DNA from 4 places in the Halotolerantifilum yawarlongkerapense genome. Region 4 is predicted to be linked to each of the others. Evidence: riboswitches for the same ligand, from Rfam matches in the RefSeq annotation. Region 4 holds a riboswitch; each other region holds the start of a gene.
The links. Region 4 has a riboswitch for cobalamin ahead of cobT (nicotinate-nucleotide--dimethylbenzimidazole phosphoribosyltransferase). Riboswitches for the same ligand answer to the same signal wherever they lie in the genome.
Positions count from the first base shown of each region.

Region 1: another riboswitch for cobalamin. It lies ahead of ACULM0_RS07905 (ABC transporter substrate-binding protein); the one in region 4 lies ahead of cobT (nicotinate-nucleotide--dimethylbenzimidazole phosphoribosyltransferase).
Region 2: another riboswitch for cobalamin. It lies ahead of ACULM0_RS10995 (hypothetical protein); the one in region 4 lies ahead of cobT (nicotinate-nucleotide--dimethylbenzimidazole phosphoribosyltransferase).
Region 3: another riboswitch for cobalamin. It lies ahead of ACULM0_RS02985 (ECF transporter S component); the one in region 4 lies ahead of cobT (nicotinate-nucleotide--dimethylbenzimidazole phosphoribosyltransferase).

Region 1 covers NZ_CP199719.1:1,617,440-1,625,291, reverse strand. The annotation lists gene ACULM0_RS07915 (ABC transporter substrate-binding protein) at 1-592, shown strand, start outside; gene ACULM0_RS07910 (ABC transporter permease) at 573-1,313, shown strand; cobalamin riboswitch at 1,374-1,554, shown strand; gene ACULM0_RS07905 (ABC transporter substrate-binding protein) at 1,670-2,647, shown strand; gene ACULM0_RS07900 (FecCD family ABC transporter permease) at 2,647-3,639, shown strand; gene ACULM0_RS07895 (heme ABC transporter ATP-binding protein) at 3,644-4,432, shown strand; gene ACULM0_RS07890 (hypothetical protein) at 4,470-4,826, shown strand; gene ACULM0_RS07885 (inositol monophosphatase family protein) at 4,843-5,619, shown strand; gene ACULM0_RS07880 (hypothetical protein) at 5,679-6,905, shown strand; gene ACULM0_RS07875 (hypothetical protein) at 6,982-7,284, shown strand; gene mnmH (tRNA 2-selenouridine(34) synthase MnmH) at 7,653-7,852, shown strand, end outside.
Region 2 covers NZ_CP199719.1:2,218,117-2,225,363, reverse strand. The annotation lists gene glmM (phosphoglucosamine mutase) at 44-1,390, opposite strand; gene ACULM0_RS11015 (TMEM165/GDT1 family protein) at 1,394-2,467, opposite strand; gene ACULM0_RS11010 (MATE family efflux transporter) at 2,480-3,820, opposite strand; gene ACULM0_RS11005 (hypothetical protein) at 3,949-4,455, opposite strand; gene ACULM0_RS11000 (DUF4430 domain-containing protein) at 4,457-4,855, opposite strand; gene ACULM0_RS10995 (hypothetical protein) at 4,861-5,376, opposite strand; cobalamin riboswitch at 5,524-5,721, opposite strand; gene ACULM0_RS10990 (RNA-guided endonuclease TnpB family protein) at 6,457-7,247, shown strand, end outside.
Region 3 covers NZ_CP199719.1:604,840-612,691, forward strand. The annotation lists gene ACULM0_RS02975 (macro domain-containing protein) at 31-567, opposite strand; gene ACULM0_RS02980 (DUF4440 domain-containing protein) at 864-1,580, opposite strand; cobalamin riboswitch at 1,661-1,852, shown strand; gene ACULM0_RS02985 (ECF transporter S component) at 1,944-2,444, shown strand; gene ACULM0_RS02990 (alpha-ribazole kinase) at 2,431-3,156, shown strand; gene ACULM0_RS02995 (hypothetical protein) at 3,280-3,453, shown strand; gene ppk2 (polyphosphate kinase 2) at 3,487-4,359, opposite strand; gene ACULM0_RS03005 (arylamine N-acetyltransferase family protein) at 4,439-5,194, opposite strand; gene ACULM0_RS03010 (hypothetical protein) at 5,357-6,754, opposite strand; gene ACULM0_RS03015 (choice-of-anchor O protein) at 6,867-7,852, opposite strand, start outside.
Region 4 covers NZ_CP199719.1:1,472,374-1,480,225, reverse strand. The annotation lists gene ACULM0_RS07180 (acetyl-CoA C-acetyltransferase) at 1-549, shown strand, start outside; gene ACULM0_RS07175 (MarR family transcriptional regulator) at 648-1,100, shown strand; gene ACULM0_RS07170 (DUF362 domain-containing protein) at 1,202-1,369, opposite strand; gene ACULM0_RS07165 (hypothetical protein) at 1,516-2,340, shown strand; gene gdhA (NADP-specific glutamate dehydrogenase) at 2,494-3,837, shown strand; cobalamin riboswitch at 3,848-4,031, shown strand; gene cobT (nicotinate-nucleotide--dimethylbenzimidazole phosphoribosyltransferase) at 4,138-5,193, shown strand; gene ACULM0_RS07150 (PucR family transcriptional regulator) at 5,300-6,943, shown strand; gene ACULM0_RS07145 (formate--tetrahydrofolate ligase) at 6,963-7,852, shown strand, end outside.

The DNA.
Region 1 (7,852 bases), 150 kb from region 4:
AAAGGGTCAGACGATCAACATGATCGGTCAGAACCTGTCGCCGGATATTTTATTCCGCTATATTCTTTCACAAAAGGGGCTCGATCCCGAAACCGACGTGACCCTCAATTACGTGACCGGTGCCACAGAGCTGGCACCACTCTTCATCTCTGGACAGGTGAACTACTCCATGATGCCAGAGCCCATGCTCACCGCGGTGATGGGAAAGGCCCCCGACACCCAGATTGCCATGGACCTTCAGGAAGCCTGGCGCGAGGTCACTGGCCTCGAGACGTCCTATCCCCAGGCGGGTTTGCTCGTTAAGGATGAGATCGCGGACAATTACCCCGAGATCCTCGAGGGCATGCAGGCGACCCTGGCGGAGAGTGTGACCTATGCGAACGAAAATCCCGAGGAGACGGGTGCGCTGATGGAAGCGCTCGAGACCGGCATGCAGGGTCCGCTGGTGGCCGCCAGTATGCCGCGAAACAACCTCGAGCATCGAGAGGCCACTGAGGTCCAAGAAGCCCTGATGGCTTACTACCAAGTGCTCTACGATTTCAATCCCGCCAGTATCGGGGGGAGTCTACCCGATGAAGGCCTTTTCCAGTGATCGACTGCCGCTCTTTCTCGCTTCGCTAGGGTTTATCCTCCTCTGGCAGCTTGCCGCTACTTTGGTGGGTCAGCCGATTTTGCTCCCCTCTCCGGTGGAAACGCTGGTGGTCCTCGGGCAGATGATCCCCAGTCCCAAGCTCTATGGACACGTGGGGGCCACGCTCCTTAGGAGCCTGATCGCCCTGGTTCTTTCCTTTGGTCTGGCCTTGACCGGCGCAGCCGCTGCCTATGCAAGGCGGGGGGTTCGACTCTTCTTAAGACCACTGCTCCTCACCATAAGGAGCGTTCCCACCATTGCGGTGATCCTGTTGGCCCTGATCTGGTTGCAGTCCTCACGTGCCCCGCTCTTTGTGGGCTTCTTGATTCTCTTTCCCACGCTCTACGAAACGCTGCTCGCCGGTTTCGACGGTATCGATATCCGTCTGATCGAGATGGTCCGGTCCTTCGGGCTGGACCGGAAAAAACGGTGGCGGGCTCTTTATTTACCGGCCATCGGCGGTGCCATTCGCGCTGCGATCCGTACCGGTGCGGGCCTTGGACTCAAGGTGATTATCGCCGCCGAGGTCCTCAGCCAGCCTCGATCGGGAATCGGTGCGGCCATGCACCTCGAGAAGATTTACCTGAATACAGCGGGTGTCTTCGCTTGGGCGCTCGTGGCGGTGCTCGTCGCCGGCCTGATGGAGAGGGGCTTCGATCTGCTACTCTACCGCCGGGTGTGAAAGGGCTTGCCTTTTCCCCGGGATGTAACGTATAATGGGCCCGAGGCCACACAATAAAAAGCATCATACGCTAGGGTGAGTGTCCGAGAGGACTTCATTGGGAAACCGGTGCAATGCCGGTGCAGCCCCCGCTACTGTAAGCGCAGACGACCCCCGAGAGACCACTGAAGCCATCGCTTTGGGAAGGCCGGGATTAGGATGACGCGCGAGCCAGGAGACCAGCTCCCCTAGATCGACACGATTTCGGAGGGAAAAACCGTGCACAAGTAATCTTTGCTTGTTAATCTAAGACTCCGACTTTGTGGGGTCTTTTTTTCATGTGACGAAAACTTTTAGAAAACGAAGGAGAGATTGACATGCGTAAACTGATCTGGTTGTTCATGATGACACTGGTTCTGGCGGGCCTGCTCGCCGGATGCACCACCGAGGCCACACCGGCCGATACCGTTGAGCCCGAGGCTCCTGCAGCGCAAGAATCGATAGAAGATGAGGGGGCAGAGGAGACCTCCGGATCTCGCTATCCCATGGTGATCACCGATTCCAACGGTCGCGCCGTGACCATCGAGGAGAAGCCGGAGCGCGTGGTCAGCGTGGCCCCGAGCATCACCGAGACGATTTTTGCCCTGGACCGGGCGGACCTTCTGGTGGGCCGCACGGACTACTGTGACTACCCGGCGGAAGTCTCCGAGATCGACTCTGTCGGCCTCTTGTCCGACCCCAGCCTCGAGACCATCACGGCCCTCGACCCCGATCTGATCATCGCCTCCACTCATTTCAAAGAAGAGGTGCTACACAATCTGGAGGACCTGGGTTTCACCGTGGTCGTCCTCTACGGACCGAGTTCTTTCGAGGGCGCCTACGAGACCATCGAGAAGGTGGGGACTGTGCTCGACGCGAGCGATAAGGCCGACGAATTGATCGCGGGTATGCAGGCAACCGTCGCCGAAGTGACAGAGCGCGTCTCCGGGCTGGAGAAACCACCCGTCTACTACGTGGTGGGCTTCGGTGAGTACGGTGACTACACGGCCACAGGGGACACCTTTATCTCCGATATGATCGCTATGGCCGGTGGAGAAAACGTGGCAGCCGATGCCACGGGCTGGAAGTACTCTCTGGAGACCCTCATGGAAAAGGATCCCGAGGTCGTTTTCATCTCGGCCTTTGGTGATGTCGTCGAGACCTTCTCTCAAACCGAAGGTTATAAAGAGCTCTCCGCCGTAGAAAACAACCGCGTACTCCCTATCGATAACAACACGCTCGATCGCCAAGGCCCCCGTCTCGCCGAGGGACTCGAGTCCATGGCCCGCCTGATCCACCCCGGGGCCTTCGAATAGTGGCCCGGGGGACCAGGGCCGTCATCGGGTTGGCCCTGGCCCTCCTCTTTTTCGTGGTCCTGGCCACGACCTTCGGGGCCGCCCGTATCAGCTTCATCGACGCCCTAGGTATTCTGTTCACCGGTTCGAGCACCGAGCCCATGCATGTGAAGATCCTCTGGTCGATTCGTCTGCCCAGGGTCCTGCTCGCCGGACTCGTGGGGATGGGGCTGGCCATCAGCGGGACCACCTACCAGGGGCTGTTTAAGAATCCCATGGCCGAACCCTACGTCCTGGGGGTCTCCTCTGGGGCCGCGCTGGGGGCCACCTTGGCCATCATCACTTTTGGCGAGCGCACGGTGGCCGGGCTCTCCACGATCACCTTCTTCGCTTTCACAGGGGCACTGCTGACGATTTTTATCGTCTACCAGATCGCCGGGGTGGACAAGCGCCGGAGTGTAGGGACACTACTTCTTGCGGGAATCGCCATCAGTTTCTTTCTGTCGGCCATGATCTCCCTGATGATGATCCTCAACCGCGAGGCCATCGAGAAGGTGTACCTGTGGACCATGGGTAGCGTATCCGCGGCGAACTGGCGGAAGGTGACGCTACTCACCCCGCTTATCCTCGTCGGTACAGGAGCCACCTGTCTGTTCTCCCGCGACCTCAACGTGATGCTCACGGGGGACAACGAGGCCAAGAGCCTGGGGATCGAGGTGGAGACGGTCCGCCGCATCCTGCTGGGAATCACTTCCCTCATGGTGGCCGGAGCGGTATCCATGAGCGGGATCATCGGTTTCGTGGGACTCATCGTCCCGCACACCCTCAGGATTCTGATCGGATCGGACCACCGCTACCTGCTCCCGGCCTCGGCCCTGGGCGGCGCCTTGTTTTTGATCCTCACGGACACCATCGCCCGTTCCATCATCCCGCCGGCCGAGATACCGGTCGGTGCCATCACGGCGCTCTTCGGCGCCCCCTACTTTATCTTCCTGCTATTGAGAAAGAGGTGAGTTCATGTCCATTGCCATTCATGTCGATCGACTGACCTTCGGTTATCGAGAGGAGCCGATCTTGAAGACCCTCTCCCTGGATTTTGAAGAGGGGGGCTTCTACGCGATCGTGGGCCCCAACGGGTCGGGGAAGACGACGCTCCTGAAGAATTTGCTCCGTCATCTGACCCCTTCCTCCGGTCGGGTGCGCATCGGCGGCGACGACCTCGCGAAACTCCGCCAAAAGGAACTGGCCCAGCGCATCGCCTCGGTCCCCCAGCAGGCGGATACGCAGCACGACTTCACCTGCAGTGAGATCGTCCTCATGGGTCGGACCCCCTATCTCGGTCGCTTCGTCCGGTCGGGTCCCGAGGAGGAGCGTATCGTACGAGAGGCCATGGAGACGACGAACACCTGGCACCTGAGAAAGGCGCGCCTGTGCGATGTGAGCGGTGGTGAGCGCCAGCGCGTGATCATCGCTCGGGCCATCGCCCAGCGGGCCAAGATCATGCTGCTCGACGAACCCATCTCCAACCTGGATATCCACCACCAGGTGCAGGTGCTTGATACGGTCAAAAGCCTGTGCCTGGCGGAAGGGATCACAGTGATCTGCGTCCTCCACGATCTGAACCTAGCGGCCCAGTATGCCGACCGTATGGTGCTCCTGGCAGAGGGACGCGTGGTGAGGGAGGGGACTCCTCAGGAGGTCATGGAGGCCGGGACGCTGGCGGGTGTCTACGGTAGCCACTTCCAGGTCATCGACCACCCCCTGACGGGGACCCCGCTGATTCTGCCGATGAGCCAGATCAGTTAGGACGTGGTATAATGGGCTTGAAAGGAGCTGAGAGCCCATGCGCGTGGAAGATCTCCATACTTACGAGACGGTTTTGATAGAAGAAGACAAGGAATCGGTGCTAGTGGCCGAGGTCAAACTCAACCGTGCCACCCTGATCACCCGGGTGGTGGACGATGAGGTGGGTTACCGGCTGGAGGTACCGCAGAAGGATGCCGAAGTGGCCAGGACCATTCTCTCCGGTGTGGAGGAAGTGATCACACCGCACCGACCGCTTTTCCACCACCGACCCGCTCCCCATCAGCGGGAGATGCCGGTCACCAAAGGACGTTACAAGTGGATTCTAATCTTGGCGGTCATCCTGATCCTCGTCCTCCTCGTTTTGCGCCTGGCCCCTCTCGCCGCACCCGCGTAAGGAAAGGAAGTTCGATATGCCTATCACATTAGCAGCACTCATCGAAGCCGCCCAAGGGGCGGGAGCCATGATCCGAGAGGGCTTGAAAGAGCCGCTCACCATCGATCGGAAGGGCACCTACGATTTCGTGACGGATTACGATGTCAAGGTAGAGAAGTACCTGAAGAAGCGCCTCATGCCCCTCGATGACAGCCTCACCTGGGTGGGCGAAGAGACCCAAGAGGACATCGGGACGCTGGAGAACGCCCTGGTGGTGGATCCCATCGATGGCACGGGCAACTTCATGCATCGTCACCCCTTCGTGGCCGTGAGCATCGCCCACGTGGTAAAGGGTGAGGTGATCCGCGGGGTGGTCTACGCCCCGGTGCTCGACGAGCTGTTTTCCGCTGAAAAAGGCAAGGGCGCCCACCTGGGGTTGACCCCCATCGCCGTCAACAAGGACGCGGACCTCAGGGAGGGCCTCGTGGCCTTCGGCCTGCCCTACGATCGTTCGCTGAAGCATAAGATCTTCGACCACCTGGTACCGCTCTTCGACGAGGTACAGGGTTACCGTCGCTGTGGTGCTGCGGCCATCGATCTGTGCTTCGTGGCCTGCGGACGGTACACGGGCTATGTGGAGTACACCCTGAAGGCCTGGGATTACGCCGCGGGGATGCTGATCGTCGAGGAGGCCGGCGGACGCGTGTCCGACTGGTCGGGCGTCCACCCCGGCGTACTGCAGGAGACCACCATCGTGGCCTCCAACGGGAAAACCCACGAACGACTCTTGCCGCCCTCCGGTTCACTCAGATAACACAGCCACCTGATACGCTCGTCGTAACGAAAACGAGCGAGGAAAGGAAGCGCTGTACCATGAGAAAGACACTCTACCTAATCCTATTGATCCCCCTGTTGCTATTTGCTGGCTGCGCTCCTACCGAAGGGGAACAGCCGGAAGCTACGGAGCCCTTTGCCTTTCGCGCGGAGGAACCGCCCCACGAAGCACTGGCGCGATTGTCCGGAGCAACAGATGATGTGTTCACAGCGCATTTCGACGACTACCTCCTCTACCTCAAGCAGTACCAGGGAAAGTACCTCGAGGCGGAAGCCGCTGACGAGACCCTGGTCGAAGCCGGGTTGGCGTCCATCGAGGTGGCCGGTGAGCGGACCCTGCGCGTCGATGATGCGCTGCTTCTCAACCGATACGGCGACCGACTCGATGCTGCCGGTAACGCTTTTCTCACAAGAGAACGTGCTTTCAACCGTCTCCTCGATGAGGGGATGGACGCCACCGAGATGATCGCATTTCTCGTGGCGCTGGAGGAGGAAGGAGACCTGTACGCCGGTCGCCGTTACCAGCTGATGAGCACTACCTTTTACGAACGGATCGCCTTTGGCCTTTTCCACGGTAGCGGGGACCATCGACCCTTCGATGCCGCTACGGGGAAACTGACACCGGGCTACCGCGACCTCTATGAAGAGATCGTGGAGAGCTACGGGGATACGCACCTCGGTCAGTTCACCGCGGACTACCTTGGGATCCTCGAAACCGCTCAAGATACCTACGACCAAAAGGTGGATGAGGCGCTGCGCACCTTTTACATCGCCGGTCCCTGGACGGACCTGCGTTTTTCAGAGCATCTTTTCACCGACGAAACCCGGTATATCCGCTACCCGAAATTTGAGAGTGAGGCCCATGTTGCCCTGAACGAACGGGTGCTCGATCACTACGGTCGATACAGCGGGCACGATCCCCTGGTCTACAACTACGAGATCACCCACGTATCACCGCGGCTGCTCGGTTTCATTCTATCGGCCAACTACGGTAGTGGTGCGATGGAGGCCATCGGTTACGAACACGAGGGTATCCTGTGGGACCACGAAGAGGAAAGAGAACTCGGGCTGGAGGATCTTTTCCCCGGGGGAGACCTCACGCCGCTCGATGATCTCCTGGCCTCCGATGGGTTCCGCGAGTTACCGGCGGAGGGTGTGGATTTTCTCCTGGTAAACGAGGGGATCGTCCTCTTTCTCGAGGAGGGGGAAGTCCTCATCGGCTATCCAGAGGTCTACCCCCACCTGGATCGCGAGCTAATTTTCTAACATCGAGACGTTCGTCCCTGTGGGACGGCGTCTTTTTTTGGTATAATGAAAGAGAACAGAAAGGGGCGTGGTTCGCTTGGAGATCATAATTGCAGAGAATGCCCGCAAACTGATTGCGGATAAGGGATACACCGTTCTGACAATCAGCCAGGATTTCGTGGGCTGCGGGTGCACCGGCGGCCTGCCCACCATCGAGAGCCGTCCTTGGGCACCCGACAAGGAGACCCTAGAGCAGTATGACGAACAAGAGTTGAACGGATTGAAAATATTCATCAAGCGCAACATCGAACCCAAGAAGGACGCCACTCTCACCCTGACCGTCACGGGCTTGATCAAAAAGTCCCTGACCCTGTCGGGCGTGAAGATCGACGCCCTCTAACGAGGAGGCCCAGATCATGCGAGTTAAGATCGACCCAAAGGCACTGGCGCTCATGGAAAAGAAGAAGATTACCGACGTGACGATCACCTACGAAAAATGCTCCTCCGGCTGAGCCGGCAGTTTCAAATCTGCGGAGATCAAGGCTTGGTCTCCCGAAGAAAAAGAGAAGTTTGACCTGCAAGTGGTAGACGGCGTGAACATCTACGTTGCCAGGGCCCTGGCCGAGCGCAACGACCCTGCCGAGATCAAGGTGGACGGAATGTTTTTCAAGCGGCTCTACGTGAGCGGCGTCAAGACGGACTTTATGCGATGAGGTGCCCATTGGGACACCTCATCTTCACGATATGCACATCGGAAAGGATGGACCCATGATCAGACGCATCACCTATCAGAAGAGACCCAAGGGGAGCCTGCCCGTGGATGTGCGGACAGCGGCGGAGTTCGAGCGCGGCCATATCCCCGGCGCCGTGAACCTACCGATCTTCGATGAGAAGGAACGTCATGAGATCGGCCTTCTTTACAAACAGAGCTCCAAGGAAGAGGCGAAGCGCGCCGGTATCCAGTATAT
Region 2 (7,247 bases), 750 kb from region 4:
AGCTAACCGCCCTCTGCCCATAAGCTGGAGCGCCAAGGAAAGCTTACCCCAACCGCTTCTCGATCAACGCCACCAGGTCCCCGGCATGTTGGTTCATCTGATCGAGATCCTTGCCCTCGATCATGACCCGCACCAAGGGCTCGGTTCCCGACGGCCGGATGAGCACGCGTCCCTCTCCAGCGTAGTGGGCCTCCACCTTTTGGATGGCCGCCTGGATCTCGACGTCATCCGTATAGCTGTGCTTGGTCTGGTTGGTCACCCGTGCGTTTTGCAGCACCTGGGGATAGGTATCCATCATACTGGCCAGTTCCGATAGGGGTTTTCCCGTCTCCTTCATCACGGCCATCAGCTGCAGGGCGCTGAGTAGCCCATCGCCCGTGGTATTGTGGTCGAGGAAAATAATGTGACCCGACTGCTCCCCACCGATGGAAAATCCGCCTTCCAGCATGCGCTCGAGCACGTAGCGGTCGCCCACCTGGGTGATCTCCAGGTTGATCTTTTCGCGCTTGAGCGCCAGCTGGAAGCCTAGGTTGCTCATCACCGTGGCCACCACGGTGTTTTCTTTCAGAAGACCCTTTTCTTTCAGGTGCCTCGCGCAGATGGCCATGATCTTATCGCCATCCACCAGGTCGCCCTTTTCATCCACGGCGATCAACCGGTCCGCATCGCCATCGAAGGCCAGACCGATATCATAGCCGCCGGCCTTCATCACCTCGACCAGGTCCCCCGGGTGGGTCGACCCGCAGTGTTCATTGATGTTAAAACCGTCCGGGGACGTGTGCATGCTCTTTACCTTGGCTCCGAGCTTGTGCATGGTGTGAGGGGCCACATCAGAGGCCGCCCCGTTGGCCCCGTCCAGGGCCACGGCAAGGCCTTTGAAATCCACATCGATGGTCTCGATCAGGTACCTGGTGTAGAGTTCCTCCGCCTCGTAAACCTGGGTCTCCCGGCCGATCTCCGTCCCCACGGGGATGTGCGCTAGGTCCTTGTCCTCCAGGATAAAGGCCTCGATCTCCTCCTCGATGGCATCGGTGAGCTTGAGCCCCTTTTCATTGAAAAACTTGATGCCGTTATAGGCCACGGGATTATGCGACGCCGAGATCATGACACCGGCATCGGCACCGAAATCCCGCACCAGGTGGGCCAGGGCCGGTGTGGGTAGGACGCCGATCCGAATGACATCCACGCCAGCCGACAGGATCCCCGAGACCATGGCCGCCTCCAGCATATCCCCCGAGACCCGCGTGTCCTTGGCCACCAGCATCTTGGCGTCCCTTCTACCACCTGTGATCACGTGCGCTCCGAACCGCCCCAGCTTGTAGGCCAGTTCATTCGTCAGCTCTGTATTCGCAATACCCCGCACCCCATCGGTGCCAAACAGTTTTCCCATCGTCTAAAGCGCCTCCCATCTTCTGTTGAGCAAAGTTTCATAGGCCTCCAGATCCGGGGCCTCCAGCCTATCTTGAAAAATCATCATCTCCAGGCTATGCCGGAGGTGGTGTAGCGATTCGTTTGTTCTGTACTCCACCGGATGCTCCCGGTAGTAACTGAGGAGTAAATCCAGCGTGTGTTTGGCCGTCTCCGGGCTAAAGCCCTTGTTATCCAGGCGGTTGATCCGCGACTCATCGATAAAGTCGATGGTCTTTCCTTCCCTGAGGTGCCAAGAAAGAATCCCCTTGATGTAGCCCACCAGGCAGGCCGATCCATCGCAGACCGTGCATCCCAGGCACAGTTGGTTGGCCTGCTCCTCCACCGTCTTGAGCATCTCGGCAAGGGCGCGGGCTCTTTTCTTGAGCACCGTGTCCCGCTCGGCGATCTCACCCTTGAAGCGACGGATCATGAAGACCCCGAGGATCAAAAGGACCACCACGACCCCATAAACCAGTGTCATGGGCAGCGTATCGATCGCACTCGAGCCCAAGACCTTTTCTAGGCCGAAAAAGAGAAATACCACGAAGGCACCGGTTTTCATAGCGAACTCCGGGATCTTGTCCCCGAGCTTGCGACCCACCACAATCCCCATGCCGCTGGTCAGCACCATACCGGTCACCGTCCCGAGCAGGACGAAAAAGGGAAAAAGACTCGCGGCCCCCAGGCTCATGGCCGCCAGCTGGGTCTTGTCCCCCAGCTCCCCCAGAAAGAAAGCCAGGGCCACCGTCACCACCGGACCGAACTTGGCCGGTGTGGGTTCTGCGTCGGCATCTTCCACCGAAAGGGAGGTAAAGGCGAAATTAAGAAACAAAAGTCCCGCCACGATCTCGATCACCAATAGGGGTAGGAATTGGCTGATCAGGGTACCCAGTAAAATGGCCAGCCCGTGGTTGAAGAAAGCGCCTATGGCGACCCCGGACAGGATATGCCGCACCCCGTACTGGGTGGCAAAGGCCATGGCCAGGATCTGGGTCTTGTCCCCCATCTCGGCCATAAAGATCAGCACCACCGCCCGCAGGTAGTCTTGAATAAACACCGCTTGTCCCCCTTAGCTTTCCTCTGTTGATCCCACCGGCGATGTAGCCCGCCAGTGTTTGAAAAAATACCAGATCACGGCCGCTTCCACGATCACCGAGAGTCCGATGGCCGCCCAAACGCCGTCCAGTCCCCATTTTAACACAGTGGCCAAGAGATAGGCCACGGGAACTTTAAAAAAGAGGTTGGCCACCAGTGAGGCCAGCATGGGATAGACCGTGGCCCCCGCCCCGTTGAAGACCCCTCCGAGCACCATGGGAATCGGTACGAAGAGAAGCCCTCCGTAGACGATCTTGAGGTAGCTCACCCCCTTGGTGATCACCTGGGGATCTTGCAAAAACCAGCCGAGGAGCTGTTCGGGAATGAGCAGATAGAAAAATCCGAAGACCACCACATTGGTGATCGCAAGGAGCATGCTGACGTTGATCAGATACTCGATGCGCTGGATCCTGAGCGATCCGATGGCATGGCCCACCAGAATCGATACCGCCAGGCTCAGACCCGTGAGAAAGACAAAGGTATAGCCGAAAAGCTGGCCTCCGATGCCGAAGGCAGCCGTGCCGCTGTTACCGCCCACGGCATAGACGATCCGGAACATCAGAAGGCCCGTGATCGGTCGGGTCACCTGCTGGAGGCTGGCGTAGCCCCCGATGTGAATCAGCGACTGAAAGCGCCTGTAGCCTTTTACAAAAACCGCGTCGATAAAGATATGCTTACCACCGAAGACCTCGTGAAAGAGCACTCTGAGGAAAAGGGCCGCAGCGATCAGATGACCGATCATCGTGGCCACGGCCGCCCCGCGGATGCCCATGTTCAGCGTGAAGATAAAAAAGGGATCGAGGACGATGTTCACGAGATTCGAGAAGATCAAAATTTTAAGCGGGGTGAGCGTATCCTTCTTCCCCTGTAGAATGCTCCTGCCCGCGGCCGATAGAAAGACGAAAAGACTCGAGGCAAAGACCACCTGCAGGTAGGACACCGTGAGCCGGTGAACGGCCGGGTTCGGATTAAAGAGCAGGCTGACGATCGGTCCTGCCAGTGGGGGCAGAACCAGGGTGAGGGCAAGACCCACCACACCGGAAAGAAGCAGGCCGCCGCCGGCCGCCAAGATCACACCCCCGTGGTCCTTTCTCCCCGCGGCCTGGGACACCAAGGCCACGAGGCTCGTGGCGATCAGCGCCGTGAAAACAAAAATCACCCCGATGGTAGAGGTGCCCAGGCTCACCGCCGCAGCGGCCTCCGTACCCAGACGCGAGACGAATTTTAGATCCACGGTTCCGAGGAACATCTGCAGTAGCATCCCGACCATGATCGGCCAGGTGAGATCGATTATTTCTCTGATGGTTTCCTTCATAGGTGTGTTCCTCCTCCACCCCATGATTTTATCATAGTCAGGAGAAAAGCGGTACAGGGGAAAATGGAAGGGCCTTCCTACTAGCGGACAAGAAAAGACGCCCCCGATGCGAGAGCGTCGTGATCTCATTATTCCACCGCTAGGTAGCGGTCCACCTGATCGGCGAGGAATTTTTTCAGCGGTTTCCATAGGACCAGGGTCAGGATGAAATTCGATACACCGTGCAATAAATCCAGGGGTAGTCCCCTCAGCCAGTAGGTGAAACCGTAGGCTACTCCGTAGAAGAGGGACTCGCCCAGGGCAAAGAAGAGACCGAATGAAAGACCGAACAGCCCCGCTATGATGGCGTAGCCGTACTCGCTCTTCACCAGCCTACCCGGTCCCGCCGTGAGAAAGATGAGCAGAGGCCAGACCAGGTAATAGATCAGGACCCAGGTGGAAAACCCGTAGATCAAGATCTCCGTGGTCACAAAAACAAAGGAAATCAGAAGGGTCTTCTTCACCCCTAGCGTCACCGTGAACAAGATGAAAAGAAGCGTGACAATCTCCACGTTGGGAATCAGGCTAAGCGCCAGCTTCCCCGCCGTCAGCGCCGCGCTGAATAAGCCCAGCAGCACCAGTTCCCTGGCACGCATCTTACCAGGTCCTGAGTTCGAAGTCGTAAACGTCGCCATCGGTGAGCGGCACTTCCCCAGGACCCGTCACCGCGTCCTGTCCGTTGACGATCAGGTGCCAGTACTCCTGGGCGCCCTCGTTCGCCTCGTAGCCCATGAGTCCCGCGACCATGATGCCGAAATCAAACTCCTCAAAAGTAGCACCCAGCTCTTCCTGGTGGTCTTGCATGAGGGCCAGGAGAAAATCCTGGTCCGTCTGGTACTCAAATGTCTCATCGATTCCCTCATCCGCGTGGGTGACGGTGATCGTAACGGCCTTGTCCCCTTCTACCGCCTTGGGGGCTAGAAAGGTGTTGTACCCCAGTAACAGTGCCGCCGCTAGGGCCACCACCAGTACGATGGTCATGATCTTTTTATTCATTACTTTCATTCCTTTCCGCTCATCTGATAACTCTTCGAAGTGAAAACCGGCAGGTCTGCTTCCGCCTGACTCTCCACATAACAACTCATGGCATAGAGGAGATTGGCCAGTAGTCCTGAAAACCGGATTATAATTGCCGGCGCACCCTCGATCCTGTGGAGCATCCGCACCACTTCCTTGGCCCGGTGCCGGGCTAGGTGCAGTTCACAAGACAGGACCGTTCCCACCGGCAGGGTAAAAGCCTTTGGCACGAGGCTACGATAACAATCGTACATACCGTGCAAACGATCAAGATCCGCCTCTTCCACCGCCAGCTTTCCCCGAACCGAACCGTTCAGGTGTAGGGCCATCTCCACCAGCCAGAGGAGGTCTTCCCCTAGCCGCCCGTCCTTGACCTCGCCCGCGTGGGCATGACAGAGGCCCAACTGGCTGGATAGCCCGTCCGTCAGGATCTCGTAGTCGCAAAACATCCCTTCTTCTGCCATAAAGGGATAGCAGATTTCATCTTCTCTTCTACCCACCCGGGTTTCCTCCTCCTATTTTGTGCAAAAAAATGCCTCCCGGCGCCAACTTTTTAGCGGGGAGGTTTCGTATTTTCTGAAGCTTTAAGGCGGAATCTTGAGAAGTCCGCCAGCCCAAAAAACACCCCTCCATCCCCGTGAAGGCGTCGGTGTTCGATTGGTAGGGCAGGTCTTCCGGCTCGGCGAGACATGCAAAACTCCCCTGACCTTCCCGGGTAGATGACTACCCAGTGGTGCTATCGGAGGGAATTTTTCTCGCGCTTACGGCGGCGGGACCGCGCGGGACTTGCACCCGCTTCCCTTTTCATGTGTTCGTAAACACAACCACTACCTATTATGCATGTTCATTGTATCAGAAAGTGATGTCACTCGTAAAGAAAGTCCCATTCTAACCATGAACCTTTGAACTCTTACTGTCCTGCACAATCTGAAGATTAATAGCTTACTCGCTCAAGATCGTTTTGCGAAACAGAGTCTTTTGCGATTTTCTGTGGTTGATGAAATTTTAGATCAGCAAGATACACAATATATTTTGACTCACACTAGCATATCGATTATAATTGAGTTATAAAGCATTACCTAATAGGTAAATGTTTTTGGGGGTGTTGACTTGCAACTATGCTACAAAAACAACAAACTACAGAAAGCTTGTACTGATTATCGAAAAGCACAATCTCAATATGGTTCTCGTGGTGCAAAACTACTACACCAAAGAGTCAAAGAGCTTAAAGCTGCTGACTCTCTTGATAATTTAGCGCCCGCACACTCGTGACTTCAGTCGTGAGTTAGGGCGTTTTTTTCGCGCAATGTGCTCAATATTTCCTGTCGAAGGAACAGAACATATGTTACAATAATAGAAAGGTGATTTCATTGACAGAAGAACTTTGAAGTGGTAACGATATACATTCGAGTCGCAGCTTTGGGTTTTCATACCCCAAAGACATGATGAGTGACAATACTTTAGATTCGCCAAGAATGAAATGAATGCAGTTTGCTGCAGCTCACAGATGGAATTATGCACATCTACTGATGAAAATCAAATCCGAAGATACGCCAGTCTCAAAAGGAGAAGGAGTACTCATGGGTAAACGAATGACGGTCAAAGAAAAAAACGAGGTATTGGCTAAGCAGGGTCTTCAGTTGAAACACTATGGCCTTGTTCTTCGTGTTTATCCTACTGAGGAACAGGTGATTCTCATCAACAAGAACATTGGATGTGCCAGGTTAATCTACAATAAGTATCTCGATGCGAGGAAAACCTATTATAAGGAGAATGGAAAGAAACTTTCGGTTGGTAGATACAAGAAGGAGACCATGGTGCCACTGAAGTCCTCTGAGGACTATGGTTTCTTGAAAGAGGTCGACAAATTTGCTTTAGAAGCGGCTTGTGAACATGTCGAAGATGCGTACGTTCGCTTCTTCACTCGTCAAAACCGATATCCGAAGTTCAAATCAAAACGTAGCGCTAAGAAGGCCTATACAACCAAGATGACGAATAACAACATCGAAATCATTGGTTCTTCTCACATCAAGATACCGAAACTTGGGAAGGTGTCCATGGCAAAAGTAAAGACAGCAAGAAATAAGGGGATACTCAAGAAAGTCAGAGGGGGTCATGCAAGGATCTTAAAAGCGACGATCACCCTGAAGGGTTCTAAGTATTATGTTTCCCTTGCTCTCGAAGAGACGATCGAGTTGGTAAAGCCCTTGGAGATCCAGAGTATTGACGCTTCGAAAGCCGTCGGTGTTGATCTTGGCCTCAAGACCTTCGCCACCATCTACAATGGTGAAAACACCGAGTTCATCGAAAGAGCCAAGTACATCCAGGCGTCGGAGAAGAAGCTGGCCAAGCTCCAACGGAAGTTGGCAAA
Region 3 (7,852 bases), 870 kb from region 4:
AGCGTGGATCGGATCCTGAAGAGCCCGGATTCAGGCCTCTAAGCGATCGAAGGTGTTCTCGAAAATTTCAAGATCTTTTTCATGGAAGAGGACGAACCGGATCTCGCGCAACATCTCGAGATATGGCAGTCCATCGAGTACAGCCTTAAGCGCCACCTCTGCTGCCTCTCGGATCGGGTAACCGAAGATCCCCGTGGAAATCGCTGGAAAGGCCACGGACTGGACATCGTGGGTATCGCAAAGCTTGAGCGCCGCGCGGTAACAGGTGGCCAGCAGTTCATCAGACGGTTCATCCCGACCGTATACAGGCCCCAGGCAGTGGATCACATACTCATTGGGCAATTTATAGGCCATGGTGATGACCGCTTCACCGGGTTCAATCGGCGCATAGGGCCGACAGGCTTCCTCTAGTTCCGGACCAGCGGCTTCATGGATGGCCCCGGCCACACCTCCACCGGGTTTCAGCGCGGCATTTGCGGCATTGACCACCGCCATCACATCTGGTTGGTCGGCTATATCGCCCACCACCAGTTTAACCGTGATCCCTCCGATCGTACGCTCTAACATGATTAGCCCTCCTTAGGTTTTCCTATTTGTGTGCTTAGCACCATCTATCGAACACGCTCGGAGCAGTACAGATTGCTGTACCATCCTTGCGGGAGTTGCTTCATGGCTCTTTCGTGCGGGTTAGAAAAATGATTCCCCTGCAAATAGTCGTTCCCCTGGTCGCTTTTATCCTCTGAGATCAGCCGAAGGTTGGATGGTGCGTCGAGAAGAGGGCTTGAAGACCTCCTGGTGGTGTACTGATGATCGGGCTCTTTTCCATGATACCCTTCAAATGGTTTCTCTCACAAAATATCTCTTCAGTTTCCAATATCGAAAAGTACGCGCCAGTCACCCGTCTCATCTCTCTTCCAAGTAGTGGAGTAGCTCCCCTTCTCGATGATCTTTTCCCCTGAAGGGATCTCGTAGCTACGTTCATAGGTCCCACTGGTGTGACCGAGGGTCCCGTCAACGGAAACCTGTGCCTCCAGCGGCTCCCAAATCAGTTGAAATCCCGGCTTATCGAAAAAACGCCTCATCGCAGCTCGGATCAGCTCTCGTCCGATCAGTCGGTTTTCACGGCCAGAGACCATGATCCCATGCTCATCGAAGCCTTCCGCGAATGCACTGCCGCCACCTTCCTGCACCGCATCGCAAAAGGCGCGGTCCGCTTCCATCAGCTCCTCCTCTGGGTTCACATGGACAGGCTCGAAGAGCAGCGGCAGACCATCGGGATCCACAAGGGCCAGGCTGCCCATCGCCTCTTCATAATCGATCGACTGATTATCGAACAGCGTTCGAATTTCATCTAATCGGTCGCTGTAAAAAGAGAGATGATTCGACTCCAGCATCCCTTCGAAAAGGCCTATGACCACACCATCGGATTGAAGCACCCGCCACTTTTTTCCCTCTCGATCTGGAAAACCACCATTTCTATGCCCACCATCGATCGTGCGAAAACCCAAGGCTTGGTAGAATGCCAAGGACTTCTCCAGATCCTCCGTCTTTAAGTTGATTGCCACATGTCCTGTCATCATCCGTTCTCCTTTCCCATATTTGTCCTTCTCTTGTTCTCTCTTGACTCTTGTTCTGACTTACACTACACTGGTAAATGAAAATACTACATACGCGAACAGGTGCCCCGGGTACGGGGAGAATAGGGAATCGGGTGAAAGTCCCGGGCGATCCCGTCACTGTATTCGGCGAGCAGACTCCTCATCATGCCACCGGCTGTAAGCATACAGCTGGGAAGGCGAGAGCCCTGCCTTGACCCGTGAGCCAGGAGACCTGCCTGTTCGTCAGCTCCCGACCCCAGGGGTCGGACGTAGGACGATGGTAAAGTCCACGGTCTTTTTGACCGTGGGCTTTTTTTCGTCTAAAAAATAAGAAGGAGTGATCACATGTCTTCATCCCAGCGCCGTATCCCTATGATTGGCTTGTTTCTCGCCATGAGCGTCATCGGCTCCCTCATCAAGATTCCCTCCCCCACGGGAACCATCGCCCTTGATGCCCTACCCGGCTTCGTCGCCGCCACCCTTTTCGGAGGCGGAACCGGTGCTCTGGTGGGCAGTCTAGGCCATCTTATGACAGCAGCCTCCGCGGGCTTTCCCCTGGGTCCCCTCCTCCACCTGTTCATCGCCCTAGAGATGGGGCTCGTCATGTGGTGCTACGCTTATCTCAGGAGTCGGGTGAACCGACCTTTGACGCTCGTCCTCACCATCCTGGCCAACGGGATTCTCTCCCCACTCGCCTTTGCCTTCATCCCGGGTTTCGGTATGGGCTTCTTCCTCGCTATGGTGCTACCACTTACCGTAGGCAGCGCGGTCAACGTGCTACTTGCCGATCTGATCGGTGAGCGGCTCATCGGTCGCGTAAGTGAACGTCGCTATGCGAACGAATAGGGATATCAGCCTACACTCTTTGAACGAAAGACAAGTCCTTGTCGTCGCCTGTGACTCCTGTGGGGGTATCGGGGAGGCTTCCGGTGATACCGTGATCTTTCCAACAGTTGACGTCGCCGTGCTAACGGCCCGGGTGGTCCTGATGGAGCTCCTTTCCTCAGGCGCCTCGCTCCTCACAATGACGGCCGCGGTCTGCAACGAGCCCGCAGTAGGCGATCAGGTCCGCCTCGGCATCGAAATCGCTCGCGAAGAGGGAAATTTACCTGCTTTCGAAATCACCCTAAGCACAGAAAAGAACATCCCCACCTCTCAAACCGGGATCGGTTTGACAGCCATAGGCATCTGCGACCGCGACAACCTGCGGATCGGTCGCACGACGTCCGGCCACCATCTCTATGCTGTGGGTCGCCCCAAGGTCGGAGAAGAAGTGGTGGCGGACGAGGGCGAGATCGCTACGCTTGAGATCCTGACCAAGCTGCTTCAACATCCTCAGGTGGTGGAGATTCTGCCCGTAGGCTCCGGTGGCATCGCTAATGAAGCCACCTGTCTCGTCGACACAAGGAAACATAAGATTGAGTGGCAGGTGATCCCCGGTTTGGATCTAGACAAGTCCGCTGGACCCAGCACAAGCCTCGTCATCAGCACACAGGGACCACTCGACCCATCGTTTCTTTCACCTTGTCCGGTCTACCCGATCGGACTGGTCCGATGACCCCTTCCCCTCCTTTCCCGCCCAGCGTTTGGGAAATATTCCAAGGTGCATCCCGCGGGATTTTGTGATAAAATATTGCCTGTTGAGCTCAATGAATCATAGCATCTAGCGGGAGGCATACAAGTGGTCAAAGATTTGAGAAACGCCCTGCACAAGCTTTCGATGTCCAAGAGACAGCGCATGGTGGCAGGTAACCAGCTCCTCCAAAAAGAGAAAGAAGCGCTGATCATCACGATCGCGGTCCTGATCACGAGCCTTCTCATCTCCGTGGGTCTGTTGATCACACATGCTTTTTAGTCAAAAGAGTCGCCCGAGCCGGGCGGCTCTTTTTTAATTATCGGTCACCTGACCCCCATAATGGTCCATAACAAAGGTCTGGTCGGTAATCGGCGGTCTGACGTACCGCTCCTCGACCTCCCGAGGTTCGAGTGCAATGGGTTCGGGCGTTAGGTCCTTATAATCAATCTGCTCGAGCAAATGACGGATGCAGTTGAGCCGCGCGTGTCGCTTGATATCGGCATCCACCACATACCATGGGGACTGCTTGGTATCCGTGTGCGCGAACATGACATCCTTGGCTCTTGAATAGTCCACCCAACGTTTGCGCGATTCCATATCCATCGGGCTCAGTTTCCAGCGCTTCGTCGGATCCTCAAGCCGGGCCTCGAAACGTCGCTCCTGCTCCTCATCGGAAACCGAGAACCAATACTTGATCAGGATGATGCCCGAACGAATCAGCATCTTCTCGAACTCAGGACAGGTCCTGAGAAACTCGCGGTACTCTTCATCCGTGCAAAAGCCCATGACACGTTCCACTCCGGCGCGATTGTACCAACTGCGATCGAAGAGTACAATCTCGCCGGCAGCAGGTAGCTTGTTCACGTAGCGCTGGAAGTACCACTGTGTTTTTTCCTTTTCCGTGGGGATACCAAGGGCCTCCACTCGGCAGATCCTGGGGTTCAGACTCTCTGTGATTCTCTTGATCACACCTCCCTTACCGGCGGCATCGCGCCCTTCGAAAATCACCACGACCTTGAGTCCATTTTCTTTTACCCACTCCTGGAGTTTCACGAGCTCGATCTGCAGTTTCCTCAGTTCCTTTTCATAGGGTTTCCGCTTCAGTTTCCGCCGTTTGATTCCCTCGATCTCCACTGTCTTGAAATTCTTCGATGAAAACCCCTCTTTCTTTTCCTTCTTACCCATGGAACTGCTCCTTTCCCTCTGGTGATCCACACCTTCTGATACACGTTACAAAGTGATATACATATACCCCCTACCACCGTTAATTCCCAACGAGTTCGGGAAAATGCCTTCGGAGCATCGATTGAAATGCAGCTGCATCTTCGAGTTGAATGACCCGCTTGTCGCCCGCTTCCGTCAGCAGAAGGCGGTCGTCGGTCAAGGAAACTCTTCCGTTTTCTGTGAATCGTGAGAGAATCGTTCCCTTGCGAAAGCGCGAGTCAGGTGCCTTGGCATAATGGTAGCACTGTTCCTTGAAATCCTGCAGCTCTCTGGCGACGGGACAAAGTTCATAGCAAAATGACCGTTCTCTCTCCAGACCCTCTCGCCAGAGAATCCTATTGTCATTCTCTTGTTCCAACCAGAACGTTCCGCGCTCGTCAGAGAATTTTTTATCCACCACCAAGGGGAACGGCTCAACGAAATGATCGCCAAAGCCCACATCCACCAGATAAGATGCACCCTTTATAGCCACCTCAAGCACCAGATGGTCAAAAAAAGTTCCTTTCTCTTCAACCCGAGCACCGAGCATCCGCACATCGAAGCCGATGACTTCCAGAAGCGCGGCGAAGAGACCGTTGAGCTCGTAGCAGATGCCACCTTTTCCCTGGTACAAAATCTTATTCTCTAGAGCTCTTATCTGCAGGTCGGGACATGCACCCTCTCGAATCATCAGGTTTTCGAAGGGAATGTGCTCGAGATGGCGCCGGTGCAGCAGTTGTAGCGTTTCATGATCAGGTCTGACCTTCCGATCGATAGCCAGCCGCTCGAGATATCGATCGAAGCTTCTACTCTCCACTACCCTTACCTCCTTTCAGATCCTAGCACAACTTGACATCCCTATCATAGCGCGTTAGCTCCCGTATCGCCATAGTGGCTGAATATTTAAGAAATCAGAAACCGGATGACCTCCGCAGATCGGTGGTCATCCGGTTTCTATGATCAGTAAATGGTGGGTACGTTAGCGTTTGCCCCCGGCGTTCGAACGCCCTTGGCTCTTGTCATCCGTCCGATTGCGATTGGATGGGGCCTCCTTGAAGGCCTCCACGACTGTGAAATGAATGACCGCCGGCACATTGTCTCCGAAATAGACCTGTTCACCACCGTTCATGATGGCCAGGGCGTAACGCTCACCGATTTCCAGATCTGGGAAGGACTTGAGCTTCAAGTTGTACTTGTAAAAGCCTCCCTCCCCACTGGCGACCGTGGCGCGAGCGTGCTTACCCGATCCGGTGTTCATCTTAAGCTCACCGGTGCTGATCTTGATCACGGCATCGGTGGTGCTGCCGGCGGGATCGTAGATCCAAATTTCCGGGGTCAAGAGGGGGTCGGACACCCAGAAACGAATGGGCGCACTACCCTTACCAAGCTCGAATTCCTCCTCGGTCGGTGGTAACCACAGGCCCAACATATCCGGCACGGTCAGTTCGGGGATTGCTTCGAGCAGGAGAATCACTTCACCCTCCTTCAGGCCCTCGGCAGTCAGGTGCAGGTGGTAGTGGGTCTTGCTTCTATCCTCAGCCGTCACCTGGATCACCATCGTATCGGGTAGCTGCGTGACCGTCGAATACTTCACTGTCGCGGCCTCGTGATTGGCTACAGCGTAGATCGACGGCAAGACCTGGATATCGGCCTCAAAGACATAAGGATAATCTTTTTTAGCGGGATCGAATCCAGGAATCCGCTTCCCATCGATCAGAATCGTGAAGAGCGTGGAATCACTGCTCAAACCGAGAACTGCTTCCACTTCATCCGCTTCTTCACCTTGACCTCCCTGGCCAGTCTCTACAACGGGGTCTTGGTTGGGTACAGTCGCATCATGGGGGTTATTCCCCTGGCCCTGGCCTGACTTTTCTTCGGGAACGACCGGATCTTCCGCTTCGTCATCGCTGACGATTGATTCCTGTTCTTCTTCAATGCCCTCGTCGTCAGCGTTTTCGTTCCCCTGTTGTCCGTTCTGGTGGCCCGGATTTTCTTCCGCTGGTGCTGCTGGTACTTCCTCATCTACCACCAGATCGATCGCCGGGGAGTCCTCCACTGCTTCTACAGGTTCGTCCGGAACCTCCTCTATCGGCACTTCGTACTTTTTCGCCTGTCCGGGGGGCACCGGCTTGTCTGGCTGATCCCACCCCTGGGTCTCCTCATCACTCACTTTCTCAGCGAGTACTTCGACTGATTCTTCTTCCACAAGTGCCGCTTCTTCTTCCGACATTCTCTCGGCCCAGATCGGAGATGCCCCCCGATTGGGCGCCTGGATAGGAAGGATGGCGCGACTTTGGGTGAAGGTACTACCCGTCAGGATAATCATGGCAAACAAGGCCAAGAACACCCATTTCTTTTGCTCCCTCAAGCGCCTCATATTGTTGTTCCTCCTTTACGAATTCCCCTAACCTCACGGATTGGCCCACCCACATTCTTGTGAGCCAACCCGATGTTCATGTACCGCGTATTACTTTTTACTCAGCCATTGATCACCTCGTTTTCTCATTGGCGGTTACCGTGAAGTGTACCGTTTTTGTGGCCGTGTTCCCCGATAGGTCCATCGCCTCGACGATCAGTTCATAATCACCGGCAATTGAAATTTTCGTACCCAAGAGATACTCCATGCCGTTGAGTAGAAGGGTCAAGTCGGACAGCTGCGTACTGTAGGTATCGGTGACCATCACCTCGGGTTTGGCATGCTGACGGTAAGAGCCCCCTTCTTCGACACCCTCGATCACGATCGACGGGGCTGTCTTGTCGATCACGAAGTCCACATGCCGGTCGGCCGTGTGGGTGCCAGATACAACGTTGACGACCAGTGCGTATCGACCCTCTACTGACAGGAGGGCCTCGTTGCCGATCGGCACTTCACCCCCATCCCTTTGCAAGGTGATCGTCGTTTCTTCGCCTTCGGTGTAGATGGCAAGGTCCACATCTTCACGTGTGTACTCACCACTTGTCACACCTGTGATTTCGATCACAGGCACTCGGCTGTCGATGGTGAAGTCGAGTGTTTTTTGCGCTGTATTGCCCGAGAGGTCCTCAGCGTAGACGATCATCTCGTAGGAGACCGCCTCCTCACTTGCCTCTAGAACGAAAGGCTCCGTGAAGATTCCGATGGCACCGCTCGAAGTCAACTCGTCATAGTCACCCAAAGTCACCTCGGCATACCATGTCCCCAGCTCGCTCAACACCACATCGATCGCCGCATCCGAACGGAGGACGTCGCCGTCATTCACGCCGGTAACGGTGATGATCGGTGGGATGTCATCGATCGTGTTGATCGTGCTCGCGATGCTCATCCCGCTCGGGATGATCCTTCTGAACATGACGTCACAGGAAGTCTCGCTCGCTTCGTTCCACACGGCGTAAAAGACGGAACCATCCGGCGACATCCGGATCTGGCACTCGGCCTGGGCCGCTGCCTTCTGACCCGTGTCCTTGGCCAACCAATCCCAAACGACCTTCGCTTCGC
Region 4 (7,852 bases):
ATTCTCTTCAAAGAGGATGAGTATATCAAAGCGAACGCCACGCCCGAAGGGCTCGCGAAACTCAGACCTGCCTTCAAAAAAGACGGTTCGGTCACAGCGGGTAATGCCTCCGGGATCAACGACGGGGCCGCGGCGCTCGTCGTGATGAGCAAAGAGAAGGCTGACGAGCTGGGTCTGAAACCCCTCGCGACGATCGTGGCACACGCTTCTGCGGGTGTCGATCCCAGCATCATGGGTACGGGCCCGATCCCGGCGACGAAAAAGGCCCTGGAGCGAGCTGGCATGACGGTGGAAGACCTCGATCTGATCGAGTCGAATGAAGCCTTCGCAGCCCAGGCGCTCACCGTGGCCAAGACCCTCGGTTTCAAGAGCGAGATCACGAACGTGAACGGCGGCGCCATCGCCCTCGGACACCCCATCGGTGCTTCCGGAGCCAGAATCCTGGTGACGCTTCTCCACGAGATGATCAAGCGCGATGCCAAGACGGGACTTGCGACGCTCTGCGTCGGCGGCGGTATGGGCGAAGCCCTGATCGTCAAGCGCGACTAAATCCATAGACCCCAGAAAGCCTGGCCTTGCGCTAGGCTTTCTTTTTTTTCGAGGTCATGATAGAATGAGCGAGAAGAGTTATCAACGGGAGGAATGCCATGGCCAACTATACGCATCAGATCAAGAACATGACGCAGAAGACGGCGAAACGGCTTCTCGTGCTCCACAAAAAGGGCTTCCGAATGAACCACCGTCACGGGCAGGGACTCGATTTGCTCGATCTCTTGGTGATCAAAACCCTGGGCGAACAGGGGCAGATGAAGCTGCTCGAGCTCCTCGCTCTTCTCGAGGTCGACCGGCAGACCATCAACGGTGTGCTTGGGAAACTCCACAAGCGTGGTTATCTCGAGCGGGAACAGTGTGAAGAGGACCGTCGGTCTTACGAGGTCTATCTGGGTGACCGGGGCAAGGTCGTCTACCAAGAGCAGATTCCCACCTTTGATCAGATGATCGATTTCATCTTGGCGGATATGACGGTGAACGAAGAGAAGGCCGTCCTGAAGTTCCTGAGCAAACTCAATCAGTTCCTCAGCCAAAATGAGCCGACCTAGGCTCTTTTTTTCGATGGTAAGCCGATGCTTGCAGCGTATTTTGGGATGGACATAGAAAAAGCACCGATACCACGTGCGTGGTATCGGTGCTTTTTTAAGACTTACTTGGGTTGCGGTGCGTCTACTGGGCAGACATTCGCGCAAGCGCCACAGTCGATGCAAGCATCTTCGTCGATCACGTAGATGTCACCGGCCGTGATGCAGCTCACTGGGCACTCAGGCTCACATGCGCCGCAAGCGATGCAAGAATCTTCAATAAAGTATGCCATAGTTCATACCTCCTTCAAGATGATGTTTTCAACTTTACCTGTTATTCATTATAATTCTTGTATACAATGTAAACAAGACAGGACACGTGAAAAGCATCACAAATCCTTAATTTATAATGATTTTCAATACTTTGGGAGGTATGACTATGCGCGTAGAAGCGTTGGTGGGGAAAAGTGGAACGGGCAAGAGCTTCAAGGCCATTGAACTGGCCATCAAGCGGGGCGTCGATCTGATCGTGGACGATGGTCTCTTGATTTCGGACCGCGTGCGGCTCACGGGAACGAGTGCGAAATCCGAGCAGACCAAGATCGCCGCGGTCAAGCGCGCCCTCTTTCTGGACGACGCGCACCGGCGCCAGGCTAGGGAACTGTTGGAGAAGGGTGATTACGACCACATGCTGATCATCGGAACCTCCATCAAGATGGTCAACCGTATCGCCGAGGCCCTCGGGGTTGATCCGGTCGACGAACTGATTATGATCGAGGAGATCAGCACGGAGGCCGAGATCAAGAAGGCCCGGGAAGAGCGTCTTTTCCACGGCAAGCACATCATCCCCCTGCCTACCCTTGAGATCAAGCGGGACTTTTCCGGGCATTTTTTCGACACGCTCCACGCCTTCATCAAACGTCGGCTTGGCGGTGGGGTGGTCGAGGAAAAGACCGTGGTGCGACCGACCTTCTCCCAGATGGGACAGTTCACCATCTCCGATCACACCCTGTATCAGGTCCTGGAGGAGGCCGTTTGCCGCGCGGCACCGGAGATGCATCTCGAGAAGCGGCGCATCTACCGACGCCAGGGAGGACTGGAGATTTTGCTCGAGATGGGGCACGACTACCCCCTCGAACGGCCCCTGTCAAAAAGTCTGAAAATACTGCAAATGGAAGTGTTCCAGGCGCTTGAACACATGACCCACCTCTATATCAGGGACCTGACAATCGTGTCAAAAAATTTATATGTGAAAAAGCGTTGACGCGGTTGTCACTCTTCAAAATTGTGTGTTATAATGCACGTGTATGACAGATTGCGTAAATTTTTAACAAACTTTCTGCCACGTTTCTGCCACGAAGGGAAAAAAATTTTTGGAGACGGGAAAACGATTCCCGAAAAAAGGAGAGGTTGTCCAATGAAGTACATTGAAGAGGTTTTAGAGCAGGTTAAAGCACGCAATGCATCCGAGCCGGAGTTTATCCAGGCGGTTGAAGAAGTATTTGTTTCCCTCGAGCCCGTACTCGAGCAGCACCCCGAGTGGGTTGAGGCCAATATCCTGTCTCGCATCGCCGAGCCCGAGCGTCAGATCATGTTCCGCGTACCATGGGTGGACGACGCCGGCAACCTCCACGTGAACCGTGGTTTCCGCGTACAGTTCAACGGCGCCATCGGCCCTTACAAGGGTGGCCTCCGTTTCCACAAATCCGTGTACCTCGGCATCGTGAAGTTCCTCGGTTTCGAGCAGATCTTCAAGAACTCTCTTACGGGTCTTCCCATCGGCGGTGGTAAAGGTGGTTCTGACTTCGATCCCAACGGTAAGAGCGCAGGCGAAGTGCAGCGTTTCTGCCAGAGCTTCATGACAGAGCTCTACCGTCACATTGGTCCTGATGTAGACGTTCCGGCTGGAGACATCGGTGTGGGCGGTCGTGAGATTGGCTATCTCTACGGCCAGTACCGACGTATCCGCGGCGCCTTTGAAAACGGTGTGCTCACGGGCAAAGGCCTTCCCTACGGTGGATCACTGATCCGTCCGGAAGCCACTGGTTTTGGTATCGTCTACTTCGCCAACGAAGTACTCAAGCACGAAGGCACTTCTTTCGAAGGCAAAACGGTTGCCATCTCGGGCTTCGGTAACGTATCCTGGGGTACTTGCCAGAAGGTTCGCGACCTCGGCGGTAAAGTGGTCACTCTCTCTGGTCCCGATGGATACGTTTACGATCCAGACGGTGTAACGACGCCTGAGAAGATCGACTACCTCGTGGAAATGCGTAACTCCGGCGCTGACAAAGTGAAGCTCTACGCTGACAAGTTCGGTGTGGAGTACTTCGAAGGCGAGAAGCCTTGGGGCGTGAAAGCCGACATCTTGGTTCCATGCGCAACACAGAACGAAATCCACATGGAAGACGCCAAGAAAATCGTTGCAAACGGCGTAAAATTCGTCATCGAAGGTTCGAACATGCCTACGACGAACGATGCTCTTGAGTTCCTCCAGAAGAGCAACGTGATCGTTGGTCCTGCAAAAGCAGCCAACGCTGGTGGCGTGGCCACATCTGCACTTGAGATGAGCCAGAACAGCATGCGTTACAGCTGGACAGAAGAAGAAGTCGACGCCAAGCTCCAGGCGATCATGAAGAATATCCATGACAACGCCATGAAAGCTGCCGGCGACTACGGATTCGGATACAACCTCGTGGCCGGTGCCAACATCGCTGGCTTCGTAAAAGTTGCCGAAGCCATGCACGCACAGGGTAATTACTAGAATCAACCAAAAATGAATCACTCGATGCGGTGCCCCACCAGGGGAGAATAGGGAATCACGTGAGAGTCGTGAACGGTCCCGCCACTGTAACGCCGAGCGAACGGACGAAAGGCCACCGATCCTTCTTGGGATTCGGGAAGGCGTCCCTAGCCTAGACGCGAAGTCAGGAGACCTGCCACATCGATCGATACACCATGGATTAGGTAAGGTCCACGGTCCCGGGAAGCAGTACAGGCTTGTCTGTGCGCTCCTTGGGATCCGTGGGCCTTTTTTCATTGGTAAAAAGGAGGAGAAGAGAACATGACCAGCGAGAAATTGAACGAGGTCCTAAGGAACATCGAACCGCTGGATCCCGAGCTGATGAAGACCACACGCGCCCGAATCGACGGATTGATCAAACCACTGGGCAGCCTCGGGGAACTGGAGGACCTGGCCGTCCGTCTTTCTGCCATCACAGGACAGATGCGCTTTCGATTCGATAAGAGGGCCACCATCGTGATGGCTGCGGACCACGGGATCACAGAAGAGGGGGTATCAGCCGCTCCCCGGGATATCACATGGATCCAGACCCTCAACATGACCAAGGGAATCACGGGCGTCTGTGCCTTCGCCAAGGAGGCGAGAAGTGACCTGTACATCGTGGACATCGGTGTGGACCGTGATCTGGCCGGTGCGCCGATCCACCACAAAAAGGTCCGTCGGGGTACGGCCAACTTCACAAAGGAAGCGGCCATGACGCGGGAAGAAGCAAGACGTGCCCTCGTCGTCGGCATCGAGATGGCCGAAGAGGCAATCGGAAAGGGAGCGCAGCTAGTGGCCATCGGGGAGATGGGCATCGGCAACACCACACCGGCCACGGCGGTGATCGCCGCTCTAACCGGCGCCGCGGTCTGCGAAATCACGGGACTCGGTGCCAATCTACCGGCGGAAAAACGCGCCCACAAGATCGCGGTGATCGAGAAGGGACTCGCCCTGCATCACCGCACACAGGCCGACCCACTGCATATCCTCTCTTGCGTGGGGGGGCTCGATATCGCAGGGATGGCCGGGGTGATCCTCGGGGCAGCCGCCAAGCGCGTCCCCGTGATCATCGACGGTGTGATTGCCGCGGCGAGTGCACTGATCGCCGCCGGACTCTCCGAGTATGCCACCGCCTACATGATCGCCAGTCATGCTTCTGCCGAGCCGGCCGCCGGGGTGGCTCTGGAGCATCTGGGCTTGAAGGCGCCCATCGATTTGGGTCTGCGGCTTGGCGAAGGTACCGGTGCCGTGATGATGATGCCGCTGGTGGACATGGCCTCGGCCATGATGGCCCATATGATCACCTTCGAGGAAGCGGGATTCTCCCTCGAATGATTTGTCGAAAATTCACATCGAAAGCGGTCTTCTCGTTGAAGAAGGCCTTTTTTGTTGGTAGAATAGAAACATAGGCGTGAAAAAGCGAAGGAAGAGGTGGCCGGCCGTGTTAAAGGACTCTAGTGTGAAGGTGAAGGAACTGCTGTCTCTTAGCACCCTTGGGGAAAGCGTTATCCTGTCGGGTGAGGTCGGTTTGGATCGCTGCGTGAAACATATCAATATCATGGTGGATCTGGATATCGAGAAGTGGATCGCGGGAGAAGAGATGATCCTGACCACGGCCGAAGTGCTCGACAAGGCGGATCGGGACAAGCAGATTGACATCTTGGAGGCCCTCGATCACGGAGGGGTGAGCGGGATGCTGATCAAGGTCCAGCCTTATCGGGACACCCTGCCTGAGGATTTTCGAGCGCGAGCCGATGACCTGGGGTTCCCGCTGATCGAGATTGCCTATGATACGGCCTTTACCGACATCATGTCCGGGGTCTACAAGATGATCTACGATCGGCAGTCCGAGGTGCTCCGTCGGGTGGAGACCATCCACAACGATACCATGGCCGTGGTTCTCAAAGGAGGAGATCTGAGCGATATTCTCAAGAGCCTTTCCAGGACGATCAAGAACCCTGTCTTCGTGAAGGATCATTATTTTGAAGATCTCTATTACCACAACGATCTCCGCGATCTGATGCTCAACAAGCTCGTGGAAAATGTAGAAACAACTTTCCGGCGGAACAAGAGCCTGCGAAAGCTTTCGAAGGTTTCCGTGGATCGGGTGCTCCTTGAGGATGGAGAGGTCGACCGTTTGCTCGTGCCCATCGTGGTGAAAAACCAGGTTTTTGGCCACATGGTCAGCTACGGTCTCTACGAACCGATCTCCGAGTTCGATAAACTGAACCTCGAATCCGTATCCAATGTCATTGCCCTGGAGCTCCTCAAACAACTTTCTGTTCAGGAAGTGGAGAACCGCTACAAGGTGGAATTTTTCGAAGATCTGGTCTCGCTCGACGCATACCGCCGGTCGACGGCCATCGACCGAGCGGCGAACCATCGTTTTACCGCTGAAGGCGCCTATGCCATTTACAACTTGCGATTATCCCAAAATCCAGTGGCACGCGATGCCATGGGCAAGATGGGGTACCTTTTGGAACTGATCCTGAAGGATAAGGGCAGACCCTACTTGATCGCCGTGAAGGAGTCGGAGGCCAACGTGCTGATCCAGTTCCGATCGGAGGAGGATTTTGAAAAGATCGCCGGGAGGATGGGGACCCTTTTCTATGAAGTACTGTCTAAAAAGATTTACGACGAAGGTCTCCTGGTGGGGATCGGTCGCCTTTACCAGCGGCTCGACGATGTCCACTGCAGCTTGAAAGATGCGCTCAAAGCCGTCAAGGCCGCCGGGCTCATGGTACCATCCGATCCTGTGATTCGCTTCGATTCTTTGGGTATCTATAAGGTACTCACCAACGAGGCGATCCGAGATGAACTAGAAATTTTCTACCGTAGGACACTGAAAGATCTCGTCGCCTATGATGAGAAGCGAGATACCGAGCTGATCAAGACCCTGGAGGTCTACTTCGAGTGCAACGGCAACCTGAAGAAGATGAGCGAAGTACTCTTCACCCATTACAATACCGTGCTCTACCGAATCAACCGGATCGAAGAAATCACTGGGGTAAGTCTTTCCCATGAGAAAGACAGGTATGCCATGCAAACAGCCCTGAAAATCATGAAGGTCCTAGACCTTTCTTAAACACACGGAGGTGCGAGTAGTGAAAACAGATGTGCAGATTGCTCAAGAAGCCAAGATGGATCCGATCGTAGAGGTCGGCAAACGGGTCGGACTCACGGAGGATGACCTGGAACTTTACGGTCGGTACAAAGCGAAGGTCCATTTGGATGTGCTCGATCGACTGGCTGGTGAGCCGGACGGGAAGCTCATTCTCGTGACGGCCATCAATCCGACGCCCGCCGGCGAAGGAAAAACGACCACGAACGTGGGCCTTTCCATGGCCCTGAACCGTATTGGGAAAAAGACCTTTACGACGCTTCGCGAACCTTCCCTGGGACCGTGCTTCGGAATCAAGGGAGGCGCCGCCGGTGGTGGTTACGCCCAGGTGGTTCCCATGGAGGATATCAACCTTCACTTCACCGGGGACATCCACGCGGTGACCGCTGCGAACAATCTGCTCTCAGCCTTGATCGACAATCACATTCACCAGGGCAACCCCCTGCACATCGATCCGCGACGGATCGTGTGGCGCCGGGCTATCGATATGAACGATCGCGCGCTGCGTGATATCGTCATCGGTCTCGGCGGGCGCGGTAACGGTGTGCCCAGGGAAGATGGCTTCGACATCTCCGTGGCCTCAGAAGTCATGGCGATCCTATGCCTGGCTCAGGATATGGAGGATCTCAAGTCGCGCTTGGGTCGCATGATCGTGGCCTATACGTATGATTACACACCCGTGACGGCCGATCAGCTCGAAGCAACGGGGGCCATGGCCCTTCTTCTGAAGGATGCCCTCATGCCGAACCTCGTACAGACGCTCGAGAACACGCCTGCGCTGATCCACGGCGGTCCCTTCGCGAATATCGCCCACGGTGCGAACTCGGTGGTGGCCACCAAGATGGCCCTGAAACTAGCGGACTACGTGGTGAC